Regions from separate parts of the Halobacillus sp. KGW1 genome, predicted to be linked through region 1. Evidence: riboswitches for the same ligand, from Rfam matches in the RefSeq annotation. Region 1 holds a riboswitch; each other region holds the start of a gene.

Region 1 (10,165 bases):
GTCGACGAACTCGATCCTTTCATTGAGCGGAAGCTTTTCACTGTGAATACCGGACATGCGGTTATCGCCTATCTCGGTTATCTCTCGGATAAAGCAACGATTCATGAAACTCTCCTTGACGAGGCTATCAAACAACAGGTCCATGCTACGTTGAAAGAAACGGGAGCCTATCTCATACATCGATACGGGTTGGAAGCACAGGCACATGAAGCCTATATAGAAAAGAATATTGAACGTTTCCAAAATTCTTATTTGAATGATCAGGTAACCCGTGTAGGAAGAGCACCTATTCGAAAATTAGGACCGGCTGACCGATTGATCCGGCCCGCTGTCCGTGCGGAGGAAGCTGGGTTGTCCTATACCATGCTTGCAGAAGCCATTGCAGCAGCGCTCCAGTTTGACTATCCCGAGGATGCAGAAGCGGTGGAAATGCAGAATATGATTCGTGACAAAGGGGTAGCGGCTGTTTTAGAAGAAGTGAGCGGCTTAGAGGAAGACCATGCCGTTGCTCAGGAAGTCATCCGTATATACAAACAAAAGACAGCGGAATAAAGCTGCAAAGAACCAGTCGTGAGGAAAGCGGCCGGTTCTTTTTTTTTCTTCATAGAAAGTTGAATAGACACTTCTGTTTAATAAAGGTGAAATATGGTTGAACAGGAGGGGGAGCATGAGTAAATTTGTTTGTATTACTTGCGGGGTTCAGTATCCGGAACAGAAAGAAGAGCCCGAATATTGTCCGATTTGTTTGGAGGAGAGGCAGTATGTCCATCCGGATGGACAGCAATGGACGACGCATAAAGACATGGTGGGCGGCGGAGTCTTCCGTAATGAGATAAAGCAGGTGGAAAAAGGACTTTACAGCATTACGACGGCTCCGTCATTCGGTATTGGACAGACGGCTTACCTCGTCTTGGGTAAAGAGTATAATGTCTTGTGGGATTGTATCACCTACTTGGATGAAGCGACGATCGAGCAGATAGACGCGCTTGGCGGGGTGGGTGCGATCGCTTTATCTCACCCTCACTATTATTCCCGCCAATTAGACTGGGCAGAAGCGTTCAAGGCTCCGATTTACATTCATGCCGATGATGCTGACTGGGTGATGGAACCTGGTGATGCCATTCAATTATGGGAGGGCGAAGTGTACTCTTTACAGCCGGGAGTTACGCTTCACCGGCTGGGCGGTCATTTCAAAGGAGGAGCCGTTCTGCACTGGGAGCACGGATTGGAAGGGGACGGGGTCCTTCTTTCCGGCGACATCATTCAAGTCGTCCAAGATACAAACTGGGTCAGCTTCATGTACAGTTATCCTAATTTGATTCCTCTGCCTGCAGAGAAAGTGAGACATATGGTGGATAGAATCGAAGGAAAGAGGTTCACTCGTCTATATAACGCTTTTCATAAGACCGTAAGGAAAGACGCGGATGCAGTCGTACAACGGTCCGCTGATCGCTACATACAAGCGTTGGAAGGCGAACTTTTTTCCACTTAAACAGAGAATTCCGAGTCGTTTGACAATGGTTCGCTTTCCCTTCTGACCTTTGATAGAATAAGCAGGTAGGATGCAAATTTGTTGTAGAAGAAGGGGAGAGAGTCAATGGGAAAGCCTGTCTATTTGAATCATGACGGCGGCGTGGATGATTTGGTGTCGTTGTTTTTACTTTTACAGATGGAAGAAGTGGATCTTCTTGGAGTCGGAGTCATTCCGGCAGATTGTTACCTGGAACCAGCCGTTTATGCAAGCAGAAAAATCATCGGCCGATTTGGAAAAGGGAAAGAGGTCGAGGTTGCTGCTTCCAATTCACGCGGGAAAAATCCTTTTCCGAAGGATTGGCGGATGCACGCTTTTTACGTAGATGCCCTACCGTTATTAAACGAGTATCCGGATAGGCAGTCGGAGCCTGTGGGTGTCCCTGCTCATGAGCATTTGGTCGACAAGGTGACAGAGAGCAAAGAGCCGGTGACGCTCGTATTCATTGGACCGTTGACGGATCTTGCAAGAGCCTTACAGTTGTCTCCTGAAATCGAATCCAATATAGAAAGGTTAGTCTGGATGGGCGGGACGTTTCTAGAGGAAGGTAATGTGGAAGAACCGGAACATGATGGAACGGCGGAATGGAATGCTTACTGGGATCCAGAGGCGGCCGCCCGCGTTTGGGAAAGTTCCATTCCCATTGATTTAGTTGCGCTTGAAAGTACAAATATGGTTCCTCTGACGCCGGAAGTTCGACAGGATTGGGCTTCCAAACGGGAGGATATCGGTATCGACTTTCTGGGTCAATGCTATGCGATGGTTCCCCCGCTTGTCCACTTCCAGACGAATTCAACGTATTTCCTTTGGGACGTACTGACGACAGCGACCGTTGGAAAGCCTGATTTAGTCAAGAAGAAGGTTGTGAAAAGCATTGTCATAGAGTCCGGAGCCAGTCAGGGGAAAACAGAGATTGCGGAGGATGGAAGAGACGTCTCTCTCGTTTATGAAGTGGATCGTGATCAATTCTTCCATTACATAACAGACCTTGCCCGGCAAGGATAAACAAAGGCATGTTCCTATTGGAGCATGCTTTTTTCATTCCCCTCTTGGAAAACTACTTCTTCTAATGATATGATGGTATTTTTGCAAAAGGCACGTACACACCATAGAAGGAGTGGGAAACATCATGAATCAAATCTTATGGGGAATCGGGGGCATGCTGACGGTAGTAGCATTAGCGGTGCTTCTGTCTACAAACAGACGCCTCATTAATTGGAGAACCGTCGGTGTCGGCATCTCCCTGCAGCTATTCTTCGCATTTCTTGTCTTTCAGACCAGTGGGGGCCGTGTGGTCCTTGACGCCATGTCCACTGGTATAAGCACGTTGATCGATTATACAACAGAAGGGATTTCCTTCCTTTACGGCCCGCTTATCGATCATGAGGGCATGGGAACAATGTTTGCTTTCCAAGTCCTTCCGACCGTCATTTTCTTCAGTTCTTTGATTGCTGTTCTTTACCACCTGGGGGTCATGCAAGTTGTCATTAAATGGATCGGCGGCATGCTCTCGAAGCTGCTTGGGACAACGAAAGTCGAAAGCATCAATGCAGCAGGAAATATCTTTGTCGGACAGACGGAAGCACCTTTGCTAATCCGTCCGTTCATCTCTTTTATGTCGAAGTCAGAGCTTTTTGCAGTCATGACCGGCGGGTTCACCTCCATCGCAGGCTCTACGCTTGTTGGATATACGCTGCTCGGAATTCGTGCTGATTATCTTTTGGCAGCCTCTTTCATGGCAGCACCAGCTGCATTGGTTCTCGCCAAAATCATCGTCCCCGAGACGGAGGACAGAGTAGAAACAGCAGAAATAGTGGAGCCGGAGGATGATGATTCAGCGAACGTTTTTGATGCGATTGCGAACGGTGCAACAGCAGGTTTAAAGCTTGTCTTGAATATAGGGGCTATCTTACTTTCCTTTATTGCTATCCTTGCGCTGATGAACGGGATCATCGGATATGTCGGCGGCTTTTTCGGTATTTCCATTACGATTGAGAAGCTTCTTGGCTATCTTTTTGCACCGATGGCATTCGTAATTGGGGTGCCTTGGGAGGAGGCGGTCCGTTCTGCAAGCTTCATCGGGCAGAAACTAGTCGCCAATGAATTTGTCGCATTCACCAGTCTCGGGGAAGTCAAGGAACAGTTGAGTGAGAAAGCAGAGATTGTAACGACGTTTGCGTTGACAGGGTTTGGCAGCCTTTCCGGAATCGGGGTACAGATAGGGGCCTTGGGCGGTCTCGCTCCGGACAGACGCAAAGATGTTGCGAGGCTGGGTCTCCGGGCTGTCGTGGCGGCGACTCTAGCTAACTTTCTATCAGCAAGCATAGCGGGTATGTTTCTATAAGGGGGGATCGTAGCGACTGTCCCCGAAAAAGGCCGTTCGATTCTCATTGCGGATAGAGATTGAACCGGATAAAATCACTCTAAGGAAGGAGGAACGGTGGTAAGCTTCGTCGGGTGTCCCGTCGTATTCTTACCACGTTCATCTCCAGCTTGGTAATAGGAGGAAATGATAAGTAGATGGATGGACATAATCGTTTATATAAAATAAGCTATAAAAGGGTTTGTCCATACGATACATAACAAGGCTGGCCGTCTTTATGGTCAGAAAGGGGTAAGGGAAAGTGGAACAAAATCGAAACAAACAAGATGATCCGCGGTACCGTATTGCCAACCGTGAAGCATGGATTGGTATCGGCATCGTAGTTGTAAACTTCCTCCTGTGGTTCGGCTTCGCTTACGGGCTGGGGGCGGAACCGGTCGAAGATTATCAATATATATGGGGGCTGCCGGCGTGGTTCTTCTACAGCTGTATTGCTGTAACAGGATTTATATTCGTTGTCGTGATCTTTGCTGTGCGCTGCTTCTTTACAGAGGTGCCGCTGGATGAGGAGGGAGACGAATGAATTGGGAAGTCGTACTACCTCTCCTCGTTTTTCTCGCCGTCATATTCTTTATCGGCTTTTATGCATCGGCACGAATGAAGACCGCATCTGACTTCCTTCAAGAATACTTTCTTGGCAGTAGAGAACTGGGCGGTTTTATCCTCGCCATGACGATGACAGCAACTTATGGGAGTGCATCTAGTTTTGTAGGGGGCCCCGGTGTTGCCTATACTATGGGGCTGGGCTGGGTGCTGCTATCGATGTCCCAACTAGCCACCGGATATTTCGTGCTGAGCGTTTTAGGTAAGAAATTTGCCATCATGGCTCGTAAAATCCGGGCTGTTACCCTGATTGATTTTCTTAAGGAAAGGTATCGCAGCAAATGGGTCGTGCTGATTGCCGCATTCAGTATTATCGTTTTCCTATTTTCGGCAATGGCTGCCCAATGGGTTGGGGGAGCGCGTCTTATTGAAACGATGACCGGCCTTTCGTACACAACGGCACTGGCGCTGTTCGCCGTATCGGTGCTCATCTATGTCATTATCGGAGGGTTTCGTGCGGTCGCGATTACCGATACGGTTCAAGGAATTGTCATGTTCGTCGGTACCGTCATCATTTTAATCGGTACGATCGTCGCAGGAGGCGGCGTGGAAGCGATCATCAACGATCTGGCTCAGGAAAATCCTAACTTGATATCACCTTATGGAGCCGATGGATCCCTGACACCGGCGTATGTATCTTCTTTTTGGGTACTTGTCGGGATAGGGGTCATCGGTCTTCCGCAGGTTGCTGTCCGAGCAATGAGCTATAAGAGCTCAAAAGGGATGCACCGGGCGTTGATCATCGGCACCATCGTTGTCGGAGTCATTATGCTTGGCATGCACTTAACAGGAGTCTTTGCCCGCGCCGTTTTGCCTGGTATAGAAATAGGAGATACCGTTATGCCGAGAATAGCAATGGAAGTATTGCCGCCGTGGCTTGCAGGAATTGTGCTTGCCGCTCCAATGGCCGCGATCATGTCCACCGTTGATTCGCTGTTGCTGTTGGTTAGTTCTGCGGTCGTTAAAGACGTCTATATCAACTATATAAAGCCGGATGCTTCCGATTCTACAGTAAAGCGTATAAGTTTCGGAGTAACTGCCATGATCGGAATACTCGTGTTTGCTATGGCCATACAGCCGCCGGAATTATTAATATGGCTCAACTTATTCGCTTTCGGCGGGCTTGAAGCCGCGTTCATCTGGCCGGTCGTGCTCGGTTTGTATTGGAAAAAAGGAAACGCAAGCGGCGCACTTGCTTCTATGTTGACCGGCGTTGGCAGCTATATCATTATCTACAGTTTTTGGGATAACCCTTTTGGGATGCATACCGTCATTCTGCCTGTTCTTACGGCACTTGTCATCTATGTCCTGGTAAGTCTTTTGACAGGTGAACGCCATAGAAGGGTGCAGGAGGAAATTATAGAGAAGCTTTGGAAGGTATAGAAAGAAGCCACGATTATATAATAATCGTGGCTTTTTTCTATACATCAATGATTATTGGTTTCTTTCATGATCTCTGAGACGATTTCATAGGAACGAAGACGTGCTTCATGGTCATAGATCGGAGAGGTGATCATAATTTCGTCCGCTTGTGTTTCGGATTGGAATTTTTCCAGCTTCCGTTTAACGGTTTCTTTGCTCCCGATAATTGAAGCACCAAGCTGTTGATGAAGGGCCATTTTCTCTTGAGACGTCCAAACTTGTTCTATATCATCTACAGGCGGCTGCAGCAGTTTTGTCGTGCCGCGCACGAGATTCAAGAACTGTTGCTGCAGTGAAGTCGCAAGCCTTGTCGCTTCTTCATCGGTATCCGCTGCAATCAAGTGGACGCCGAGCATGGCATAAGGTTGTTCCAGCTCACCAGATGGCTTGAAGCTTCCACGATAAAGATTCAGTGCTCCGTGTGTATTGTTCGGAGAGAAGTGACTTGCAAACGAGAACGGCAGCCCGAGCTGTCCTGCAAGCTGTGCGCTGAACCCGCTTGACCCGAGCAGCCAGATCGGCACGTCTGTTCCTTCTCCTGGGTAGGCATGGACCGGGTTATCCCCGCGGAAGTATCCCCTAAGTTCGTCTACCTGCTGTGGAAATTCATTTGGATCACTCTCCAAATGCCTGCGCATCGCTCTTGCCGTCATTTGATCCGTACCCGGAGCACGGCCAAGTCCAAGGTCGACTCGTCCCGGAAATAGTGTTTCCAGCGTTCCGAACTGCTCGGCTATAATCAGTGGTGCATGGTTTGGAAGCATCACACCCCCGGAACCAACGCGGATCTCAGACGTATGGTGAAGGACGTGACTGACAGCGAGAGCCGTAGCAGAACTTGCGATGGCGGGCATGTTATGATGTTCTGCCATCCAGTATCGGTTGTAACCGAGCTTTTCTGCGTGTTGGGCTAAGCTTATCGTATCTTCAAAAGCCTGTTTCGTAGACCTGCCTTCTTTTACACTGACAAGGTCAAGAACGGATATTTTTGTATCGGAAAAAGATGTATTCGTCATATCGTTTACCTTCTTTCTTTAGGAAAATCCTATAGCATATCTTAACAAGATTATTTCGTGTTTCAAAATGTTTTGTTTCTCTATTATTTACGGGACTAAAATACTGGTATATTATAACTAGATATGGGTGTTTTTTAAGACAGAGAAGATAAGGGGGACGAAGCATAATGAAAAATTTTTTGAACCGGTGGCTTGGCAGGAAACGTTGTGTGATATGTGGACGTAAACCAGTAGATCCATCGCGGTATTACAATGATGAAGGCAGGGCTGTCGTCGTTTGCCGGACGTGCGTTACCTATGCAGAACGGAGAGCATTCAGGAAAAGATGACGGAGTACCTTGCAAAAATATGGTAGACGAAATTTTCAATGTATTGTAGGATGAACACATGCATTACAAAATCAATAAGCACATGCACTAGGGGTGCCTTTAAGAAAAGGCTGAGATCGAAGTGATACTTCGGGACTCTTTGAACCTGAACTGGCTCAAACCAGCGGAGGAAAGTGGCGGTTATATCTAAACAATCACGCTGCACTCACGTGTACGTATGTTCAAGTATGCCACTTTCCTTCTGGAAAGTGGCATTTTTTATTAGGGGGAACAAAGCAATGAAGCTTTTTGCCGTTACAAAAGACGAAATGGATACCGTCACCTTGAAGAGTATAATTCCAGCCATTGATCCGTATGTCGACACTGTCATTTACCGAGATAACTCAAAGTCTCTGGTGGATTATGAAGCTGCATTTAGAGACTTGATGGATGTCTCTGATAAGTGGACGGTTCACAAGCATAGTGGAATTGCAGATCGTACGGATCGAAGCGTCCATTATCCAGAGAGGTGTATGGATGATCTTAAGGTAGGAACAGGGAATGTTAGAGGGGTTTCCGTTCACAGTTTGGAATCAGGCAGAACAGCACAAAGGGCAGGCGCGGACTATGTTCTCTTCGGTCATATATTTCAGTCGGACAGTAAGCGGAACGCGCCACCCAGGGGGATAAGCTCGTTGATGGAGCTTACCGGAGGGTTGGCTATTCCTGTTTTCGCTATCGGAGGGATTCAGCCACAGCATATATCTCTGTTGCGGAAGGCAGGAGCAGCAGGCGTGGCTGTGCAGTCGGGTATTTTCGACGCGGAGGATCCAATTTCGGCAGCAGAAAATTATCGGGAGGCGATTCTTTCATGAAGAACCAATGGGATACGGTAATCGTTGGTGGGGGCATCATCGGTCATTCTATTTCTTATCACCTTAGTAAGGCAGGGGCCGATGTGTGTGTGCTGGATAAAGGTACAGGTGGCAGACGAGCGACAGGGGCTGCTGCAGGGATGCTGGGGGTCCACACGGAAAACCGGACGCCGGGACTGTACCATGAATTTTGTGTCAAGAGCAGAGATATGTATAACGAATTGCAAACAGAATTGTACCAGTGTTCCGGAATCGACATTCAGCTGACTACAAACGGTATGCTCCAAATCGCTTTGGATGAGAGGGAGGCGAAAGAACTGCAGGAGAAGCAGCAATCTTTTCCCTCTCTCTCCTGGCTGGACGATCGAGAGATGAAAATCCGTCATCCGTGGGTTAAGTCCTCCGGGGCTTTATGGATGCGGGAGGACGGCAACGTAAAACCGGAAAAAGTGGCTGAAGCGTTTAAGCGAGGCGCACGGTCATTCGGAAGCACCGTTAAGGATGGGTGCTTCGTCATCCGCATAAGGAAGAGCGGACAAGGATATGAGGTGACGACGAATGAAGGAGAGATCTTCGCAGAGCGTATCGTCGTCGCTGCCGGGGCAGACAGTGGACCATGGTTCAGGGAAACAGGCCTACCAAACCCGATGGTTCCAGTGAAAGGGGAATGCTTCTCTATTAAACCGAGGAACCTGTTGTTTCAGGAAACTTACTTCTCTCCTTCTTTTTATGTCGTACCGAAGAGGGACGGAAGCATCGTTATTGGAGCCACCTCCAGAGAAGGGGATGGCAGCGAATCGACTTCTGCCGGCGGAATTGCCGACTTGATGGATCAGGTGTTTCGCGTTTTCCCGGCGCTTAGAGAGGAGCCGCTTGAGAAGTGGTGGTCCGGAGTAAGGCCTGGTACGTCGGACGGGCGCCCGGTCATCGGAGAGCATCCACAAGAGAAAGGCATCTTCTTTGCAACGGGTCACTACCGGAACGGCATCCTTCTTGCTCCTGCAACAGGAAAACTGATTCAGAGCTTGTTTGAGAAAGGCACGTTTGCAAAGAAGTATGAGGGTTTGTTTTCACCGGCAAGATTTCAGATTGGAGGAGTCTATGAACATACACGTTAACGGGAAAGTGGTGGAATGTAGAGGAGAAGACAGCACCGTAGCTGATCTCCTGGAACAATTAGATATTCGGACACGATTTTCTGTTGTGGAACTTAACCGGAAAATACTAAATAAAGAAGAATACGATAAAGAGCATCTTCAAAGTGGGGACAGCGTGGAGATCGTTCATTTCGTAGGAGGAGGATGAAGGAAAAATGAAGATTAATAACGAGACATTTACATCGAGATTGATGCTAGGAACAGGAAAATATCCGTCATTTGATGTGCAAAAAGAAGCGGTAGAGGCTTCTGGAACGGAAATACTTACTTTCGCTGTGCGGAGAATGAACATCTTTAATGAAGAGGAACCGGACCTCCTTGAGTCCATCGATTTAGAGAAGTATTCCCTGCTACCAAATACGGCCGGAGCGAAGACTGCAGAGGAAGCGGTTCGAATTGCCAGACTAGCGAAAGCATCCGGATTATGCGATATGATCAAGGTCGAGATAATCGGCTGTGATGAAACGCTGCTGCCGGATCCCTTTGAAACGATGAAAGCGTCGGTTCAATTGCTGGAGGAGGGTTTCACTGTGCTTGTTTATACTTCTGATGATGTCGTCCTTGCGAAACGGCTGGAGGAGGCCGGGGTGCATGCCATTATGCCGGGTGCTTCCCCTATCGGATCGGGGAAGGGTATTGTAAATCCATTGAATCTGCGTTTTATCATAGAACAGTCGGACATTCCTGTCATTGTTGATGCGGGAATCGGAAGTCCGAAAGATGCAGCCTGGGCGATGGAACTCGGTGCGGATGGTGTACTTCTTAACACGGCTGTAGCAGGAGCATGCGATCCAGTAAAGATGGCAGCAGCAATGAAGCTTGCCGTAGAAGGGGGTCGGTTTGGGTATGAAGCAGGCCGTGCGGAGGAAC
Region 2 (10,165 bases), 730 kb from region 1:
GGTTCGTCGGCGGCACCATCCGTTCCCGAATGCAGGACACGGCTGCCGAGGATAACGTACAGGCAAAGACCGGATCGTTGACAGGGGTTTCCTCTTTATCGGGCTATGTGACGACAAAAGACGGAGAGAAGCTTATTTTCTCTATTGTTTTGAATAATTACCTGGTCGAGGATGTCGGAGACCTGGAAGACCGGATCGCAGTCATTCTGGCGGAACATCGATTTGTAGAGGAAGAGTAATTACTGATTATGGAAGATCGATTGCGGCATCGTGTGGAGAGGAATGGGCAGAGTCCATCAGGCTCACCGGCCAAAGAAAATTACTTCTTCAACAACCTGAAGTCAAGGCGCTCTTAAGTTTCCCGACTATATGGAAAAAGGATCAGAGAAGGCTCTGATCCTTTTTTGATTGGACAATTATGATTCTGGATTGGTACGGTCGGTTTCTTTTTTATCCACAAAAGCGGATCCTACCATATCACCGAATACGTTCGAGGCCGTTCCTGCCATCCCGATCAGGACGTCAACGCCTGCAATTAAGGCGACGATTTCAAGCGGGAGGTTGAACATCGTAAGCACGGCTGCGAGGGTGACGAGTCCGGCAGCGGGAATGCCTGCTGTCCCGATCGACAGCAGTGTGCCGATGACGACGATGGTGATGAAGTCCATGACGGTTAAATCAAGCCCTGTCACATTGGCGGCGAACACGATGGAAACACCCATACGCAGGGCGCCGCCATCCGAGTTGAACACGGCTCCGATCGGTAGGCTGAAGTTCACAATCCGATCGGAAATGCCGGCTTTCTTCGCCGATTCCATCGCAACGGGCAGGGAAGCGATACTGCTTGATGTAAAGAATGCCGTAATATAGGCGTCCTTCGTACTAGCGAAAAAGTCACGAACGTGCCACTTCGCAAGTTTCAAGAAAGACGTATATACTAGCAGCCAAAGCAGAAGGACACCTAAGTAAAACACACCGGTAAACGCGAACAGCGAGCGGAAGGTCTCCCATCCTTGACTGCCGAATGTCGAAGCACCGATCGCAAAGATTCCGACAGGCGCATAGAGAAGGATCCCCTGCAGAAGCAGGAAGAACAGGTCATTGGCCGCCGAGAAAAACTGGTGCAGCGTCTCTCCTGATTTCTTGAGTTCGTCCTTGTCCGAATAGCGCATCTTCACCAAAGCGAGGCCGGTGATGACGGCAAGGAAAAGGATGCCCATCAGCTCCCCGGAAGAAAACGCAGTGAACAAGTTGTCCGGGACGATGTTAAGCAGTACATCGGAAAATCCGGGCGTTTCCGGCTTTTCGACATCCGCGTTTGGCAGTTCCAGCCCGGCTCCCGGGTTGATCCACAGGGCGAGTGCTACCCCGATAAGGACAGCTGCAGCGGTCGTTATGCCGTAATAGACGAGCAGCTTTCCTCCAATTCTGCCAAGGTACCTCGGGTTCATTTGATTGATCGCAAGGACGACGGTCAGGAATATGACCGGAACAGCGATCAAATTCAACAAATTGATCAATATCGTACCGAGCGGTTTGACCGCCTCCATGGACGGACCGAAAAGGATGCCGGCTCCGATCCCGAGCAGGAAACCGAGCGTCATTTTCAATAGAAAAGAAGAATCTTTGTATAAGTGCCAAATCTTTTTCATACTTTCACCTCTTTATAAGCAATAGACCCAGTATAGCAGTTCCGTGCCGATTGCAGTAGCGTAAGATTCGATCGATGCTCTCTCATGTCATTTTGCGTATATAGAGGAAAAAAATGCATAAGTTCAATGAATTCCTTTTCCTGCGGTTGTGTGCTAAACTGGCAAAATGCAAAATTACATATCTGTAATTTTTTCAAATTTCTAATGGTTTCAGATAGGAGATGTAAGAAGTTTATGGACCACGCACTTATACAGGAACCGATGGCGGTATTCGCTTATCTTATCGCTGTCGTGGGAATCGTGTTCATGTTATCAACGATGGAGTATAAGCCTTTGAAGAAATTCTTCGGCTATCTTCCTCCGCTTATTTGGATGTATTTCCTTCCGATGCTTTCGACGACGTTCGGAATCATCCCGCAGAGCTCGGATGTGTACAGCTTTTTGAGTACGTATATCCTTCCCGCCGGGTTGCTGCTGTTAATGATCAGTACGAACGTACCGGCAACGTTCAAGCTTGGCGCGAAGGCCGTGCTCGTTTTCTTTGCGGGTACGATCGGCATCGTGATCGGGGGACCGATTGCGTTCGCCTTGTTCCAGGGGATTCTCCCTGAGGATGCCTGGCGAGGTGTCGGGGCGCTTGCCGGAAGCTGGATCGGCGGCTCGGCTAACATGGGAGCCATGATCGAAGCCTTTGATACGCCGGATCATATACTAAGCCCGATGATTTTGACCGATACGATCGTCGGAATCGGCTGGATGGGGGTCATGATTTCGCTTGCCAACTTCCAGAACCGCTTCAATAAATGGAATGGTGCGGATAACTCCACCATTAAACGGGTGAACGAGGAGATAGCAACAGACGTGGAGAAGAATGCCAGACCGCTCGAGCTTCCGCAGCTCTTCGGAATTCTGTCCATCGGTATTGCCGGCTCGTTTCTCGTCCGTCAGTTTGCCGATCTTTCCTTTATTCCGAAGTCGGAGGTCATGAATACGTCGACATGGACGTTCTTGATCATTACGGCCGTCGGAATTCTTTTGTCCTTTACGAAGGTGCGGAACCTTGAATATTATGGAGCCAGTAAGATCGGTTATGCCGGCATCTACTTGTTCCTGGCGGGGATCGGAAGCCAGGCGAACCTTCTGGATATTGTGGAAGCGCCGCAATTTATCCTGATGGGAATCGTTTGGCTCGCCATCCACGTGCTGTGTATTTTCCTTGCGGCCCGCTTATTGAAGGCGCCGCTCTTCTTTGTCGCCGTCGGTTCACAGGGGAATATCGGAGGGACAAGCTCTGCACCGATCGTCGCATCGGTCTTTCAGCCGGCGCTTGCCCCTGTCGGCCTGCTGATGGGGATCCTCGGTAACGTCGTCGGAACCTATGCTGCTCTGCTCTGTGGTCAGCTCGCACGTATGATTGCCGGAGGTTGATAGAAAAGCCGCTTTCCTTTTGATGAAGGAAAGCGGCTTTTCTTATTGACAATTCCTTCCTTGTGGTTGATACTACAGTTAAATAAATTTTACCGAGTAAAAAGGAGTGAACGGTCTAGTGGAGGACATAAAAATACTAACAACCCACGACCAGCTGAAGGCGATGGCGGATCCGTTCCGGTCGGACCTGCTTCTGCGTCTGATGGGGAAGGCGCAGACCGGTCAGCAGCTTTCTGAAATTTATCAGCTCTCAAGAGCCCGCATCCATTATCATTTAAAAGAGTTGGAGAAGAACGGGCTCTTGGAAATTGCTAGAACGGAAGAAAAGAACGGGATTGTCCAGAAGTTCTATCAAACGGTAGCCCGCGGGTTTGTACCGGATGCCGAACTGCTGCCAAACGCAGAGGTGTCGGGTCCAATCCGGCAGATGATGCTCGCCATGCTCGATCATTCCAAACAGCGGGTTTTATCTGTGCCGGAGGAGTCGCTGGAGAATGATTCCCTGTCTAAAAAACCGGAAGACTGGAAATACCGATCCGCCGCTTATGAAATTCATGCAAAGGAGGAGGACTTTCTGGCCTGGCAGCAGAAATTCTCCGACTTAATGGAAGAACTTGCATCGATTCAACGTACGGAACCGACAGAAGATGCGAAGCTGTATTATTTTCACATGCTCGGTTTGCAGATAGAGGAAAGTCGGTTTGGGAAAAAGGGAGAGACATGAAGTGGGGGTGGAGGTCTCTTTTTTTGTGCAACAGTAAAATAATTTTTACCGTCGGCCTGCGCCGGCATCCGAGGAGGAGATGTTATGGAAAGCGCAAAGTCATATGAGGAGAAAAGAGGGGTTTCGTTATGGAAGTCAAGATCCTTTCTCCTATTGTCCTTTACAACGGTTGTTTCCAGTTTAAGCCTGTCGATGTTTATGTTTCTTCAGTCGTGGTACATCGTAGAGTCGTTACATATGGCAGCGGCTCTCGGCATGGTGTTGATTTCCTTGACGACGGTGCGGATGGTTTCCATGATTGTCGGCGGAGTGGTCGCGGACCGCTGCAGTCAAACGAAGGTCATGGCGGCATCGGACTTAACGATGGCTGTCTTCCTCTTTACCTTATCGATTTGTTTTCTTACCCTTCAGGAGGTTCCTGTTTGGATCATGGCGGTCCACGCAGGCCTGTTCGGAGCCTGCGGCGGAATGTTCGAGCCGGCAAGAGATGCGCTGCTTCCGAAAGTGACAGGGAAGGATCAGCTGACGCGCGCAAACTCCGTCATTCAGGGAACGATCCAGATTGCTACGTTCACCGGACCACTCCTTGCCGGTGTCCTGATCCATTCGCTTTCCTACAGCTTCGTCCTTCTGATCATCGTCCTGTTTCTTTTCTTATCCGGTGTCGGAATTCTATTTGTGAAAAAGCAGGGAAAGGATGCGCGGGAAGGGGAGCGATCCCCGTTCTATGCCCAATTGGCGGAGGGCTTCCGTTACACGTGGCAGTCCAGACTGCTGCGATCACTGTTCATCATTACGATCATCGTCAACTTTTTCATCTCCGGCCCTTTGATGATGGGGCTGCCGATCTTCGTGGAAGGAGTCCTGGACGGAAGTGCCCTCGATTTCAGTCTCGTCCAAGGAGGACTGACGTTCGGGATGATTCTCGGAGCTGTCCTGATCGGTTTTCTCAACATCCGGCGGAGACGGGGAGCGTATGCGCTGTACTTGATCGCTCTCGAAGGAGCCGGTATGTTTATCTTCAGCCGTGCAGATACGCTGGTTTTATCCGTGCTTATTATCGTTCTTATCGGCATGATCATTCCGGCCGTCAATATTCCGCTCCTATCCCTCGTTCAATCGTCTGCAGAAGAAAGCAAGGTGGGAAGGGTGATGAGTCTGATACGGACCGGGTCGCTTGGGTTGATTCCGCTCTCGTACGCGGTCACCTCTCTGTTTCTCGGCTGGGGAATTCCGATTCAAACGTTGATGGCATGGAGCGCGCTGCCCCTTCTCGTGAGTGTTTTCGTTTTATATGTGACTTATCCTGTCCTGCGCTCCGCCGATTAAGCGGGGCCTTTTCTTTTTGCCTGCCGTGATATGCGGGAGAACAGGGGAAAGTACGGGAGAGAAAGGGAAGAACTTATCTTATAAGATCAATCCCGTCAGAGAAACCATTGTGTTTTTGTACAGAGGGCATTAGAGGAAAACAAGTGTTTGATATCGAACGTTATAAGGAATGAGGAAGCAGAGAGGAGAAATGACATGAATCCAACCGTATTGATTACCGGAGCATCGAGTGGGTTCGGCTATTTGACGGCGGTCAAATGTGCGGAAAAAGGGTTTTCGGTAATCGCGACAATGAGGAACATGGAAAAAGCGGAAGTATTCGAGGACGCAGCGATTTCCAATCACGTGAGGAGCCGGATCACGGTTTGGAAGCTCGACGTGACCGATGATGCTTCCATCGCTGCATTTAAAGAAAAGCTGAACGATTTGGAAGCAGTCGACGTTCTCGTCAACAATGCTGGTTTTGCAATCGGCGGCTTTCTCGAGCAGATACCGCTGGAAGCGTACAGACGTCAGTTCGAGACGAATGTGTTCGGGGTCATCGCCGTCACCCAGGCAGTTCTGCCGCTCATGCGGAAGCAGAAGCGTGGCAAGATCATCAATGTGAGCAGCGTCAGCGGTTTGATCGGATTCCCGGGGTTATCGGCATACGTGTCATCGAAACATGCGCTCGAAGGGCTTACAGAAAGCCTCCGCTTCGAGGTCCAGCCATTCGGCATCGATGTTGCTCTTGTAGAGCCGGGCTCGTACCAAACGAATATATGGTCAGCCGGAATGGAACTCCCGGACGCTGTCCATGACCCTGATTCTCCCTATGCTGATTACATAAAAGGACTATGGAATGCGTTGAATGGAGACAGCCGCGAAAATCCGTCGGATGTAGCTGCATTGATGACGGAGTTGGTCGAGCAGGACAGAATACGGAAGCTGCGCTTTCCAATCGGAGCGAAAGTGAAGTTCAACGTATTTCTGAAACGGGTCATGCCTTGGAGAATATTGGAGAAAGCAGTGCTGACGACGGTTTTAGGAAAAGGAAAAACGAACAGGAGGAAACGAAATGACCGCAGTGATGAGTGGGGCAGAAGAGATAAGGTTCGAGGGTAATGAGGTAGGGATCCTGGTATCCCATGGATTTACAGGAACGACGCAAAGTATGAGGCCGCTGGCAGAAGCATATGGCCGCGCCGGGTATACCGTCGTCTGTCCGAGACTGAAGGGGCACGGCACCACGCCGGAGGACATGGAGTCCACGAGTCATGAAGACTGGATTCAATCGGTCATGGAAGCCTTTGACTGGCTGGAAGCGCGTTGTGAAAAAATCTTCGTCGTCGGCTTGTCGATGGGAGGGACGCTTGCTTTATATGTGGCAGGGAAGAAGAAGGTCGCCGGCGTCATCCCGATCAATGCAGCAATCGATATCCCGGTGCTTGAGAACAGCTCGAGCACAGAGGAGCGCTTTCTTGAAGCGATTGGATCGGATATTAAAGATCCGGAAAGTGACGAGCTCGGCTATGATCGGACACCGGTAAAATCGATTAGAGAGCTGTCGATGCTCATGGGGAAGACCAGGGATCTATTAAGCAGCATTCATTGTCCGATCGTCGTTTTCGTTTCAAGGGAGGATCATGTCGTGCCCCCGAACAATTCCGAGGTAATATTTGAAACGGTTTTTTCCGAGCATAAAGAAATTATCCATTTGGATGACAGCTATCACGTCGCAACGCTCGACCATGATAAAGACTTGATCATCGAGCGCAGTCTGGAGTTTTTCCAGACGTACACAAATACGAAATAGCATTCCCCGGGAAATAAAAGGCCTTTGTAATTTCGGGTGGTTTCGACTATAATAGAAGACAAATCAAGAAAAGTAAACGGTATAAAGCCTTCAAGGGGAGCCTCCGGCTGAGAGTGGACGCTGTGTCCAGACCCTTCGAACCTGTCAGTTAGCACTGGCGCAGGGATGGCGGCTTTTTTGATGGTGCAATGCTCAACAAGGGACTCCTCCATCAGGAAGCTTCCCTTTTTGGCATTGCTTTTTTTGTGTTCAATTATTGGGGGTAGATAACGATGAGAAATCGTCGTGTATTATTTCTTGTCGAAGTAGCTATATTCTCTGCTTTGGCACTGCTTTTGGACATCATTCCATTTCTTTCATTCAAATTGTGGGCACAGGGTGGTTCTGTGTCGCTCGCGATGGTTCCTGTCTTCATCATCGCTTTCCGTTGGGGAATCAAAGGCGGAGTCGCCACCGGGCTGCTGCTCGGGGCCTATCAAATCTTAACCGGTGCTTACATCATGACACCTCTTCAGACGTTTCTTGATTACTTCGTAGCTTTCGGTGTCATCGGTCTTGCAGGTGTCGCGGCAAAGCCGGTATGGAACGCGGTACGGAAACAAAACAAAAAAGCGATCGTCGGCTGGATCATTGTCGGCTGCTTTGTCGGGAGTCTCCTGCGTTTCTTCGGACATTTTCTCGCAGGGATCGTCTTTTACGGGGAGTTCGCGCCGGAAGGACAGCCGGTCTGGCTGTATTCGCTCGTCTATAACGGGGGGTATATGCTGCCTGCATTCGTATTGAGCAGTATCGTCCTCATCATTCTTTTTCTGCAGCGTCCGAAGCTGCTCACACAAGAATAATACAAGGTTCCCATCCCGCTCCTAGGAATCCTTAACCACTAAAAGCATCGTGCTCCGGCACGATGCTTTTCTATTTTTTATAGGGAGGGAGACCCTATTTTATAGCATATGGGTTTCATGCTTCCTGTAGAAGTGTATATACCATTGCACTGGTTACATAAAAGGAGGGCTGGAAATGAAGAAGCTTTTTAGAAAGAAGCGGTTTTGGTTGATTGTCATTCTTATATTTATCGTACTCGTTTTCATGATCGCTTATCATACATCGTGGAAGAAGCTTCCTGAGGGCATCTCCTATGAAGGGGACGTGCACGAACTATCGGGCGTGGAGTTTTTTCGGGATCTCACGTATGAAGATGAAGAAGGTAATACGGTTCACGACGCGGAGATATTCGATGAAATAAACGCCATGATTGGTGAGGCGGAGGATTTCATTGTTGCAGATATGTTTTTATTTAACGGCTACACAGATGGAAAAAGAGATTTTCCGCCACTGTCGGAAAACCTGGTGGATGCCATTCTCGCCCAAAAGGAAAAGCATCCTGACTTGAAGGTCGTTTTCATCACCGATCCAATCAATACGGTTTACGGGTCTTATGAGTCGGAATCGATCAAGCGGCTGAGGGATGGGGGTGTCGATGTCGTGCTGACGGATCTGAACGAGCTCCGTGATTCCAACCCGCTCTACTCCAGCGTCTGGAGGGTGACGGCTTCATGGATGGGGACAGGCGACGGCGGCTGGATCAGCAACCCGCTCGCAAAAGATGCACCCGATGTCACTCTGCGCTCGTATTTGAAGCTGATGAATATTAAAGCGAATCACAGGAAGCTCGTTGTGACGGAAGATGCGGCAATCGTATCGACGGCGAACCCGCATGACGCGAGCGGTTACCATGAGAATGTGGCGTTCAAGATGACAGGCCCGATCATCCGGGACATTCTCGAAGCCGAGGAGGCAGTTGTCCGTTATTCCGGCGACGCTGATTTCCCGGATTACAAGAACAGGAAATGGGAAAAACAGGATGGTCCAGTGAAGACCAAGTTCGTCACGGAAGGAAAGACGTACCAGGCAATTTTGGAAGAACTTAAGGATGTTGGAAAAGGAGATACGATCTGGCTCGGCATGTATTACCTTGCGGACAGAAAGATCGTTGACCTGATTGACAAAGCAGCAGACCGGGGGGCGGAAGCGAACATCATCATGGACCCGAACAAGCAGTCATTTGGACATGAGAAGACGGGGATTCCTAATTTACCCGTAGCCGCAGAGATGCAGCGTCTCGGGAATAAGAACATCCATCTCCGCTGGTATGATGTGAATATCGAACAATTCCATACGAAGATGCTTTATTTAGATAAAGAAGAGGAAGACGTCATCATTGCCGGCTCCGCCAACTATACGAGACGGAACCTGGCAGACTTGAACCTGGAAGCGAACGTCGTGATGAAAGGAAGCGGAGAAGAGCCTGTTTTTCAGGAGGTCGACGGCTACTTCACCAAGCTTTGGAATAACGAAGACGGTCATTTCACAGCGGATTATGAGGAATATACGGATAAGTTGACGTTTATTCGCTATGCCACGTATTACCTGCAGAAATGGACGTGGTTTACGACCTATTGATGGACTACCTCCGGACGATGAGCGTCCGGGGGTTTTTCTGTGTCGGGAACGTTTTATGCTACGATAGAAGGAGGGGGGATGTTATGAAAGCAACCGGCATCGTCATCGAGATCATCGCTGTTGCATCCGTATTCCTGTTGAGTCAAGTCCTGATGTATGGCGTAGATACGGTTCCTCTAGGGATGGATATGGGAGAAGACGGTAAGACAGTCACTCGTCAAGATTGGATGTGGGAGGAAAAGGAAGTTGTTGAGGTTCAAGCGCTCTCCAGTGAGCAGGAAGTCGCTGTTCTTGTCATGGATCAACGCCTCCACAATTTTTTTGCCTGGATCATCAGTCTTCCTCTTTTTCTAGTCATCGGGGCAGGGTCCCGTATTTTCTCAAAAAGGTATGGAACGCGTGCTCTTCTTTCACCGAAGTGGCAGGGAGTGTTGGATGTCGTCGCGATCGCCTTCATCCTCGCCCTATGCATATATGTGGGTTTGGAGTACAAGGAGCTTCTTGAAGAGGCGGATGCTTTATGGCAGCAGCTGAAAAGAGCTGCATAATAGAAGAGGAGTGGTAAGGATGAAATTGGAATTCCGAAAGATCACCGCCTTCGACGAGACAATGGTCGCGGCATACAACCGTTGGGAGAACGATCGAACAATCAGTGCACTTGCAAGACCTCATAAAAATCAAGCGTCTTTCGAGAAGGAACGTCTGCAGACGGTGGATACACTGACGAAGCGCCTGGAGGACCATGAAATGTATGCCATCATGCTGGACGGGGTCCTT
Region 3 (10,165 bases), on a different contig from region 1:
TGGGCGGTGGAGATATTTTCCACTCCAATGACGAGAAAGCCGTGCGCCTGCGCGACAGCTTACATAGGGTGAAGGATGAAATCGGAGCGGATGGTATCGATCAAGTGCTTTATGCCTGGCTGCTGGCACACCCGGCCTCGATTATGCCGATTATCGGTTCCGGCAAGAAGGAGCGGGTTCTCCAAGCTGTCCGCGCGCTCGATTACCAATTAAACCGCGATCAGTGGTTTGATATCCTGCAAAGTTCAATGGGGCATGACGTCCCGTAATGGATGTGTTAACGGCTTTAAGTGTTACACAGACTTTTTAAAAAAGGAGTTCCGGCAATGTTTGCCGGAACTTCTTTTGTTTTTATAATGACTGAACCGCTCGTTCAATGTCCGCGGCTTTCGTCACGGCCGATACGACAGCGACGCCGGCCGCCCCTGCCTCCATGACAAGATGCGCATTATGCTCATCAATACCCCCGATACCGACGACTGGTAATTCGGGATGAGTCATCCGTATATCACGAATAAACTCCGGACCCGTAACTGGATTAGCATCACGCTTCGTGGAAGTAGGAAAAATCGGCCCGGCACCAACATAATCGACTAGATGAAGAGGGCTTTGTTCCAGGTGATTCCTATCGGACAAAGATAGGCCGATCGCAGCGTCAGGGTATGCCGCCCGGATACTCTCTACATGAACATCTTCCTGCCCCACATGAATGGCCTCGGCATCTAAAACTTCGAACAGTCGGATGTCATCATTGACGACAAATAAGACGTTGTTTGCATCACATACCCGCTTCAAAGCACGCCCGAGTTCGACTTTATCTTTCCACTCCATAGAACCATCCCCCTTTTCCCGGAATTGAAAAGCCGTGATTCCGCCGGAAACAGCTTCAGACAGCGTTTCCAAAGGATCTTTTACACAGTCTTGGCTACCCATGACTAAATACTTCCGCAGACGATGAGAAAGTGTCATATGCCTTCCTCCAGATCCCGGCTGAGTGCATCAAGGAAATGCGGCAGGAATGTTCCAGGGCCCTGAACAGATGGGAGAGAAGCGGCCTGCTCCGCTGCACGACCGTAATGCTTCAACGCCGTTTCCAGTTTCTCGTACACTCCGCCATCGACGCTAAGAACAGCGGCGAGAATGGAACCCAGGAGACAGCCGGAACCGGTGACGCGGCCAAGCAGCGGATGACCGCTCTCGTTCCGACCGCTTTTTCCATCGGCACAAAAGCGGTCAACGGCACCTGTGCAGACGACCGCTGTTCGGAATGCTTCAGCAACCGCTTGAACAATTTCCCCGGTATTCCCTTCCCCGACAGAATCGACTCCCTTCGTCTCCACTTCTATATCAACCAGCCGAGCCAGCTCTCCTGCATTTCCTTTGATGACCGTCGGTTGAACCTCCTTTACGATGCGTTGAAATGCTTCATAACGATACTTGGTCGCCCCTACCCCGACGGGATCGAGAACGACAGGAATACCTTTCTCATTAGCGGCTCTTCCTGCCAAGATCATGGATTCCACCTGGTAATCATTCAATGTTCCGATATTCAACAACACCCCGTCTGCCAACATCGCTACGTCCGCCGCTTCCTGATGGGCGGCTGCCATGATTGGCGAAGACCCGAAAGCAAGCGCACCGTTCGCTGTGAAATGGACGACCACTTGGTTCGTGATGTGATGAATCAGCGGCCGCTTTTCTCTTACTTTTTCTATGATGGTGTTCATCCTTTCATCGTCTCCTTCCTGGTGGCAAAATGATTGGTGGGTCCGCTTCCTGCTCCCAGGTCAAAGGAGTAACGAATGGCTTCGGTAACAAAGTACTTACTTTTACGGACGGCTTCTTTCAACGTATCGCCCCGGCTTAAGTATGCCGTGATCGCAGCCGAATACGTACAACCGGTGCCATGGGTGTTATTCGTATCGATTCGCTCTGCTTCCAAAACGGTCATCTCGTTTCCATCATATAAATAATCGACCGCATGACCTCTCAGATGACCTCCTTTGACAAGTGCTGCACCAGCTCCATAAACCTCGACAAGTTCTTCCGCTGCCTTTTTCATAGCTTCTTCCGTCTCTATCACCTTACCGGTCAAATACTCCGCTTCCGGTATGTTCGGTGTTACGAGCGTTGTTAAAGGAACAAGCTCTTTCCTGAGATAATCCCTCGCCTTTTCCTCAATTAAAGGATCGCCGCTCGTTGCTACCATCACAGGGTCCATGACGTATGCAGCCTCTGTTTCCTTCAGCCATTGTTTAAGGACCTCCATCATATCGATAGTTGCCACCATACCTGTTTTCAGTGCATCGATCGGCATATCGTCTGATACTGCATAGAGCTGCTGCTTCAGCATCGTGACCGGAAGATGATGAACCGCAGATACGCCGGTCGTATTCTGAGCGACTACCGAAGTGACGACGCTCATCCCATAACTTTGAAGCTCTTGAAACGTCTTTAAATCCGCCTGGATACCCGCACCGCCGCTTGGATCCGTTCCGGCAATGGTAAGAGCACACTTCACTCGGTTCATCGGTAAACCCCCTCAGCTACGGGCCATTCCTCGACGGTATAGGCCATTTCCCAGAAGGATAATTCCAGCTGGCAGCTCTTTCGGAAAGCTTCACGCATCTTATTCTTCTCCTCGTCTGAAGCTTGCTCTGCATAGGCATCAAGCTTCTCGCAAAGCTGTCCTGTCAATCCGCCTATTTCTTCCTCTGCATAGAAATCGATCCAATCAAAGAACGGATGATTTTCGTCCGGTTGATAGGCTTTCGTTAGTTCTTTACCGATTTCGAGATATGTCCAGGGGCATGGAAGTAAGGCGGCAATAATTTCTCCAATACTGCCCATATGCGCATGGTAGAGCATATGTTTAATATAGTGGTCCGCTGTCGGTGGCAGCGGGTAACCCTGCAGTTCCTCATATTCTTTACCGATATATCGGCACAGGTTGTTATGGGGATGCACTTCACTGTGGAGCACAAAGTTGATCTGGTCATTGAAGAGCTCAATATCTTCTCTTTTTGGTGATTTGGAAACAGCAATGCCGTACACATGCATAAATGCATTCAAATATTCAAAGTCCGCTTTCACATAATGAGCGACAGCTTCTTTCGGAAGTTCTCCTTTTCCGAGACCTTCAACAAATGGATGGTGAAAAATAGCTTCAAACACGTCCTGATTTTCTTTTCTTAATTGAGTGGAGAATGACATAGTGGTGCCTCCCTGAGTTATTCGGAAGCTACTAGAGGATTGCAGAGGTCCAGACTACTTCCCTACGCTGGTACGAACCAGATCAGGTGTTGAGGGACAAAGGATAATCCTTATCTCAGCGATAATTCGCGCCCCTAGCAGTTTCCGTGTATTATGGTTGTAATAGAAGTTGTTCTGCTTTGATACGTGACAGCACAAACCAGCCGATGGCAGCTCCTGACAGACTGCTGATGAAGAAAGAAGGAACAAAGGCAAACGCTCCGGCCGCACTGCCCATGATGAATCCAGCCAGCGGAACGGCGAGTAATGCTCCAATGATTCCAGTTCCAATCACCTCGCCGACTACAGCTGCCCCTTTCCGTTTGTATATCCGATAAAACAAACCAGCAAATAATGCTCCGACCATTCCACCAGGAAAAGCCAACAGTGTTCCTAGCCCTAAAAGAAATCGCAGCAGGCCGATGCAGAAAGCAATGGCAGCAGCAGGCAGCGGTCCAAGCATCACAGCAGCCATGACATTTACCGCATGTTGGACAGGATATGCCTTCGCGATGCCTGCCGGGAACCAGAGCAGCTGTGCTCCGAATGTTCCAATGGCAACAAACAGTGCCATAATAGTCAATAAACGTGTACGGTTCAATACATTCCCCCCTTCCATAAGAAAATAAAAAAGCCAGGTCCTGGAGAGGACCTGACTTGGATCATAGACAGTCGATGAATAACTATTCGTTCGTCTGACTACTTCCCTCCGCTGGTATTAACCAGATCAGGTTCATAAGAGTCGAAAAGCTTTACGCTTTCCTCTCAGCCTGTAACAAGGCCCCCCTAGTAGTTGAATCGTACTATTTGCTTGGTTGAGTCTTATGATAACAAAGTTCGTATCTTCTGTCATGTGCAATATTCTGAATAATATCTGTATTCGAGAGGAGAATGACAATGAGAAACATCTGGACAATGATGGGGGCCGCTTGTTTGATTCTTTTGGCGGGGTGCAGTTCTGCACCAGCCGGCTCGGATTATGAGGAAACGGAAGCAGAGGCGCCTCCGGAGCAAGCAGAAATCAGCGGATATGTGATGGAACAGGAAGGATCCAGTATCCTTGTCGTCACTCCGACTACAGAGTCAGAAGAAAAAGGGCGGGCGATGTGGGTGTCTGAAGCTCCGGACAACGAATGGACAGGTAAATATGTAGATGTTTGGACAGACGGCCCCATTAAAGAAAGTTTTCCAGAACAGGCACCTGCCGATAAGGTTTCCGAAGTGGAGATGAGTGAAGTAGAAGGGGCCCGATTGACGACCTCCGAAGCCTTGGCTTCCGCTCTAACCGATGTAGAAGATGACAAAATTGTCGCCGTGGCGGAAATTCTATTTGATGAAGACGATGACCAGTGGCAGATTGTTCTTAAGGAAAACGAAGGACCGGAGAAGGAAGTGCTTGTAGAAGATGAATAAAAAGCCGGGGATTCCCCCGGCTTTTGCTCATTTGGCAAGTGGAACAAGCGACGCTTGGATAACCGAATAAAGACTGCTGATATCCTTGACTGAATCGATGCTCGCTTGAAAGACCTCCTCTTTCGGTACACAGGACCAATCCAGATGGTAGCCGGCTTCCAAGGCGATTGTGCGGATGAACTCACGCAAGCTCCGACCATTTCCTTCCCGAAACGGATGAAGGACGTTCAACTCCGCCATATAGTGAGCCAGTTTCCGTGCTAAGTCCTCTTTGTCCATCCCTGCCCACTCTTCCTTCATTAGAGAATCAAAGATCGGGACAGAAGCTTCCTGAATGAAGCGGGCCTGCGCAAAAGAAAACCCGTCCTTCGTGATATTCTCTGTCCTGATATTGCCCGCAAAAGGATAAAGGTCGGAAAATAAACGGGCGTGAATACGTTGCAAATGTCTGAGGTCGAAGTCCCCTTCCACAGGCTTTTCCTGCAGTTCCGACAAACGCTGGGTGGCAAGGATCGCCTCCATATACTCCAGCTGCTTGTCGTCCATAAGGTCATAGTGATTAATCAGCACATCAGTCCCTGCATAACAATAGCGGGAGGATTCACCCCCATACCTGGAACTAGGCATGGCGGGACAATTCCAAAGCCCGCTTGACGAATTCTTTATGGGATATGGCTCCTGTAAGACACTTCTTAACTAATGATTCCTGCTTCTTATTCAAGCTGAACCCTTCAATAGCCATAGACGCTTTCGCAGAACGCATCAAATGCTCTGCCTGTTCTTCTGTCCGAACACTCATTCTTTCCCCTCCGAACCACATGTATCTACTATATATTATACTACAACGCCTCTTAATAATACAGTCAAAACGTTCGACAAACCCTTGTCACATAAGGGATTATGACGTCTTCTTCTTAGTGGAGGCAGTCGTTTTTCGTTTCGTTGTTTTTTTCTTCTTCGCGCCTTTGGTCCGCTCCAACGATTTCTCCAGAGCTTCCATCAAATCGGTGACATTGTCCGGTTTTTGTTTGTCTGCTGCCGTCGTAACCTCTTCGTTGTTCTTCTTCGCCTCAATCAAGTCCATCAACGCGGTTCGGTATTCGTCCGTATATTTTCCCGGATCAAATGTTTCGGTCAATTGATCGATCAATGTCACTGCGGTACTAAGCTCTTTCTTTCCTAAATCCGCCTCTGCCGGCACATTCGGGACATCCTGTACGTTTCTTACTTCGTCCGGGAAATGGATCGTTTCCATGAGCAATGTATTTTCATAAACACGAACAACCGCCAGCTGTTCCTTGGATCGAATAATAATTTTTGCTACACCTATTTTCCCCGTATCGGACAGAGCTTGGCGTAACAACCCGTAAGCTTTCGATCCCCCTTCATTGGGCGATATAAAATAGCTTCGTTCAAAATAAATCGGATCGATTTCCTCCAACTTGACGAAGTCGAGGATTTCGACCGCCTTATCCTCCTGCTCCTTCTTCAGCTGTTCCAAATCCTCTTCATCCAACACCACGAATTTGTTCTTGGCATATTCATAGGCTTTCACAATTTCTTCCTGGCTGATTTCCTCTTCACATACCGGACAGCGTTTTTTGTATTCCACCGGTGTCTTACATTCTTTGTGAAGCTGCCTTAGCTTAATATCCTTGTTCTCCGTCGCTGCATGAAGCTTGATCGGAATATTGACGAGACCGAAGCTGATGGTTCCTTTCCACATCGTATGCATAGTTCTCGACTCCTTTTTCTCCTAGCATTCACGACAGGTCGGTAAAATATGTTCGCCGGCTGTGGGTAAACTAAGCAGCATATAAAAAAGGAGCGGGTGTCTTTGAAACCGATGCTATTGACTGCTGCAGAAGATTTGCCGACCGGACCGGATTGGATTTATGAAGTGAAGTATGACGGCTTCCGCTGTCTCCTCCATGCTTCGGAGGACGGGATAAAGCTATGGAGTAGAAACGGCAAGGACTTGAGTGGCCGCTTCCCGGAGATATGCGGACTTGTTCCCCCAGCCGACTCGCTCCCCTTCACGATTGACGGGGAACTCGTCATCCGTAACACACGGTGGCAGACAAACTTCTCTCGCTTGCAGACGAGAGGACGGTTAAAGAAGGAAGCTGTAATAGCCAGGGCCGCCCGGGAAAGGCCGTGTACATTTGTCGCATTTGATCATTTGACGGGGGGGAAACAGAGATTGGAAGAACGAAAGCGAAGCCTGTACGCTCTCGTTCAAACCATCCAGCATCCTCACATCGTGCTTTCAGAAGTACACACCAGCCTAGAAAAGATAAAAGCATTAGTATTGCTTCACAGGGCGGAAGGGATTGTCGCAAAACACAAGAAGAGCTTTTACAGCGAAGGGGAGCGGTCCAAGCAATGGTTGAAATGGAAGAACTTCCGCAGCGTTTCCGGCTGTCTGACAGCCTATGATCCGGCCAACGGCTACTATGACGTCACTCTCAAGGAGGAGACGTTGGGAAAGTTCAAAAATGGGCTGTCTGTCGAAGAAGCAGAAACACTTCAGATGTTTTTTAAAAGTAACGGAGAAAATCAGGCCGGGAAATGGCATGTAACTCCAAGCGTCTGCGCGGATATCCATTGCCTTGATGCAGCGGATGGGGAAATGCGCGAACCTGTTTTTCACCGATTCCGCTTTGATCTGACACCGGAGAACTGCACAAAAGAGAAGATGGAGTGGGACCTTTCCCTCTATCCTGAAGAAGTACCTGTCACGAACTCGGATAAACAGCTGTGGAAGAACGTCAGTAAGAAACAATACTTTCAATATATCCGTCATATCGCACCTTACATGCTGCCATTCTTAGCGGAGAAGAAATTGACAGTAATCCGCTGTCCGGACGGGATTACTGCTGAGTCCTTCTATCAAAAGCAAGCCCCGGATCATGCTCCGGACTATTTAGACACATGGGAAGAAAAAGACGGAAGCCGGATCCTTTGCAATAATCTCCCCTCGCTCCTTTGGCTTGCCAATCAAGGAGCAGTGGAGTTCCATATCCCTTTTGACAAAACAGATGCATCCTTACCCGATGAAATTGTCTTCGACCTGGATCCCCCAAGCCGGGAACACTTTTCACTTGCGATTACCGCTGCACAGTGGATGAAGCAGATGCTGGATGAAATCGGAGTCATCAGCTTCATCAAAACGTCTGGTAACAAAGGGATGCAGATTCATATTCCTATTCAAGCAGGCGACTTCAGCTATGAGGAAACGCGGAACCTTACCGAAGCTGTGGCGGAAACACTCGTACAAAAATGCCCGGACCTGTTCACAGTCGAACGCCTGAAGAAAAAACGAGGAGAGAAGCTGTATCTGGATTATGTCCAGCATGCAGAAGGGAAAACAATCGTTGCCCCCTATTCCGCTCGCCGTACCGATGAAGCCACGGTTGCCTGTCCGTTATTTTGGGAAGAGGTAAAAGAAGGACTGCGACCGGAATCCTTCACGATTAAGAACGTCCTGGCCCGACTCGAAGAGAAAGGCTGTCCGTTTCTCCAATATGAAGAGGCACGGAAGCGGCAGCCGGTCAAACAGTTGAAGCGACTCTTATGATTTTGTCGAAACATTCCCCGGGAAATGACAACAAAAAAGCGGTGCTCCCTGCGCATGAGAGCACCGCTTTCCCTTATTCCAACATAGCTGTCCGTTCTTCTCTTAATTTAAATTTCTGCAGTTTACCACTGGCGTTCCTCGGCAATTCTTCCATAAATACATATCGTCTCGGCCGCTTAAAGCGGGCCAGCCTTCCGCCTGAGGTGCAGAAAGCATCCAACTCTTCGGAGGACACCGGGTCCCCCTTACGGACAATGAAGGCGACCACCCGCTCTCCCCACATCTCATCCGGCTCCCCAACAACCGCCGCATCGAGCACACCAGGATGATCAAAGAGCACATCCTCTACTTCTCTCGAGTAGATGTTCTCTCCACCGGATAGAATCATATCTTTCACTCTGTCCCTTACCCACAGATATCCTTCTTCATCAAAGGAGCCGATATCACCGGTGTGATACCACCCTTTGTATAAGACTTCTTCCGTTTCTTCCGGCCTGTTGTAATAGGCCGTCATCATACTCGGCCCGCGGACGATAATTTCCCCCAGTTCGAACGGTTTGCAGATTTCATTGGGTTCCGCCGGTCCATGCTCATTCGTTCGCACGACCCTGACGTCATGATTAAGCAGCGGTCTTCCTGCCGATCCTGCTTTTCTTATTTGCTCCTCGTCCATCAATGCTGTAATGGCAGGGCCCATCTCCGTCATGCCATAAGCCTGGAGCAGTTCTACCCCAAGGGCGTCGTGCAGACGCTTCGTGAGGGATGGAGCCATGGGAGCTCCACCGTATAATCCCTGTCGGAGCGTCTGGAAATCCTCTGCACTGAATTCTTCTTCCAGCACCATGTTCCACATCGTCGGTGCTGCAAACAAGCAGGTGATCTGCTCCTGCTTGACGGTTTCAATCAGTTCTTCCGCTTCGAAGTGGTGCATAATCACATTTGCTGCCCCTATCATAACGCGCGGGAAGAAGGCGCAGTGCAGTTCCGCACAGTGAAAGATCGGGGCAACCGTTAATCCGCGATCCTCTTTCGTGAGACGCAGACAAGCTGTCATAATCAGCGATTGATCGATCATGTCACGGTGGGAGTGGATGACGCCTTTCGGTGACCCGGTCGTCCCTGACGTGTACATGATGGCATATGGATCGTTTTCATCGAGTTGACACAACGGTCGATCTGCTGTAACACTCGCCAGTCGATCGTGATAGTTTACGGCGTGCTCCTGCTCGACTTCATCAATGCTCCAAAATTCGATGGCAGGCATATCTGCAGCTATCGGAGCGACTTGTGACGCCGTAGCCCTCTCAAACAATACGACCTTAGGGGAGGCGTCGGTCAGAATATAGCGGATCTCCCGTTCTGACAGTCGGAAGTTGACCGGTTGGAAGACGGCACCGATCTTCATACAGGCAAACAGCGTCGTAGCAAATTCGGATGTATTGAAGAGGACAGTCGATACCCTGTCTCCCTTCTCCACTCCGGATGCCCGTAAAGCATTGGCAGCTCTATTCACTTCAATGTCCCACTCTGCATAAGTCCACCGGATTCCAAGTCGTAAATCCACCAAGCCTTCCTTATCCCCATGCTTCGCTACCGTTTGTTCGAACATCCCTTTAAGTGTTTGTGCCATCGTTTATCGACTCCTTTGTTTTTGGTTAGTCTAAAAACGGACCTGCCTCACCTGACGTTCTCCATGCAGTCATTTGATTCTTTCAATAATAGTCGCATTCGCCATTCCTAACCCTTCACAGACAGCCTGCAATCCGTAACGCGCGTTTCTCCTTTCCAGTTCGTGAACTAATGTTGTCATCAGCTTCACTCCTGTCGCGCCAAGTGGATGACCAAGCGCAATCGCTCCTCCGTTCACATTCACCTTCTCATGCGGTACCCCCGTTTCTTTCATCCAAAATAGCGGCACAG

Evidence for each region. Region 1 has a riboswitch for thiamine pyrophosphate ahead of AXG56_RS06445 (thiamine phosphate synthase). Riboswitches for the same ligand answer to the same signal wherever they lie in the genome.
Region 2: another riboswitch for thiamine pyrophosphate. It lies ahead of thiT (energy-coupled thiamine transporter ThiT); the one in region 1 lies ahead of AXG56_RS06445 (thiamine phosphate synthase).
Region 3: another riboswitch for thiamine pyrophosphate. It lies ahead of tenA (thiaminase II); the one in region 1 lies ahead of AXG56_RS06445 (thiamine phosphate synthase).

What each region holds. Positions count from the first base shown of each region.
Region 1 covers NZ_LSOC01000002.1:1,114,642-1,124,806, reverse strand. The annotation lists gene AXG56_RS06480 (mannitol-1-phosphate 5-dehydrogenase) at 1-552, shown strand, start outside; gene AXG56_RS06475 (hypothetical protein) at 668-1,492, shown strand; gene AXG56_RS06470 (nucleoside hydrolase) at 1,598-2,536, shown strand; gene AXG56_RS06465 (NupC/NupG family nucleoside CNT transporter) at 2,661-3,875, shown strand; gene AXG56_RS06460 (YhdT family protein) at 4,156-4,437, shown strand; gene panF (sodium/pantothenate symporter) at 4,434-5,900, shown strand; gene AXG56_RS06450 (LLM class flavin-dependent oxidoreductase) at 5,945-6,955, opposite strand; TPP riboswitch at 7,364-7,473, shown strand; gene AXG56_RS06445 (thiamine phosphate synthase) at 7,563-8,138, shown strand; gene thiO (glycine oxidase ThiO) at 8,135-9,256, shown strand; gene thiS (sulfur carrier protein ThiS) at 9,240-9,443, shown strand; gene AXG56_RS06430 (thiazole synthase) at 9,451-10,165, shown strand, end outside.
Region 2 covers NZ_LSOC01000002.1:380,912-391,076, forward strand. The annotation lists gene dacB (D-alanyl-D-alanine carboxypeptidase/D-alanyl-D-alanine-endopeptidase) at 1-239, shown strand, start outside; gene AXG56_RS02615 (dicarboxylate/amino acid:cation symporter) at 417-1,652, opposite strand; gene AXG56_RS02620 (DUF819 domain-containing protein) at 1,887-3,080, shown strand; gene AXG56_RS02625 (ArsR/SmtB family transcription factor) at 3,244-3,804, shown strand; gene AXG56_RS02630 (MFS transporter) at 3,889-5,133, shown strand; gene AXG56_RS02635 (SDR family oxidoreductase) at 5,329-6,237, shown strand; gene AXG56_RS02640 (carboxylesterase) at 6,191-6,928, shown strand; TPP riboswitch at 7,012-7,111, shown strand; gene thiT (energy-coupled thiamine transporter ThiT) at 7,201-7,770, shown strand; gene AXG56_RS02650 (phospholipase D family protein) at 7,946-9,388, shown strand; gene AXG56_RS02655 (hypothetical protein) at 9,472-9,936, shown strand; gene AXG56_RS02660 (GNAT family N-acetyltransferase) at 9,956-10,165, shown strand, end outside.
Region 3 covers NZ_LSOC01000003.1:909,439-919,603, forward strand. The annotation lists gene AXG56_RS13510 (aldo/keto reductase family oxidoreductase) at 1-269, shown strand, start outside; gene thiE (thiamine phosphate synthase) at 352-969, opposite strand; gene thiM (hydroxyethylthiazole kinase) at 966-1,727, opposite strand; gene thiD (bifunctional hydroxymethylpyrimidine kinase/phosphomethylpyrimidine kinase) at 1,724-2,530, opposite strand; gene tenA (thiaminase II) at 2,527-3,213, opposite strand; TPP riboswitch at 3,256-3,359, opposite strand; gene thiW (energy coupling factor transporter S component ThiW) at 3,365-3,853, opposite strand; TPP riboswitch at 3,940-4,050, opposite strand; gene AXG56_RS13540 (DUF3221 domain-containing protein) at 4,150-4,665, shown strand; gene AXG56_RS13545 (Fic family protein) at 4,693-5,235, opposite strand; gene AXG56_RS13550 (hypothetical protein) at 5,285-5,464, opposite strand; gene AXG56_RS13555 (Ku protein) at 5,564-6,400, opposite strand; gene ligD (DNA ligase D) at 6,512-8,245, shown strand; gene AXG56_RS13565 (fatty acid--CoA ligase) at 8,319-9,875, opposite strand; gene AXG56_RS13570 (thiolase family protein) at 9,945-10,165, opposite strand, start outside.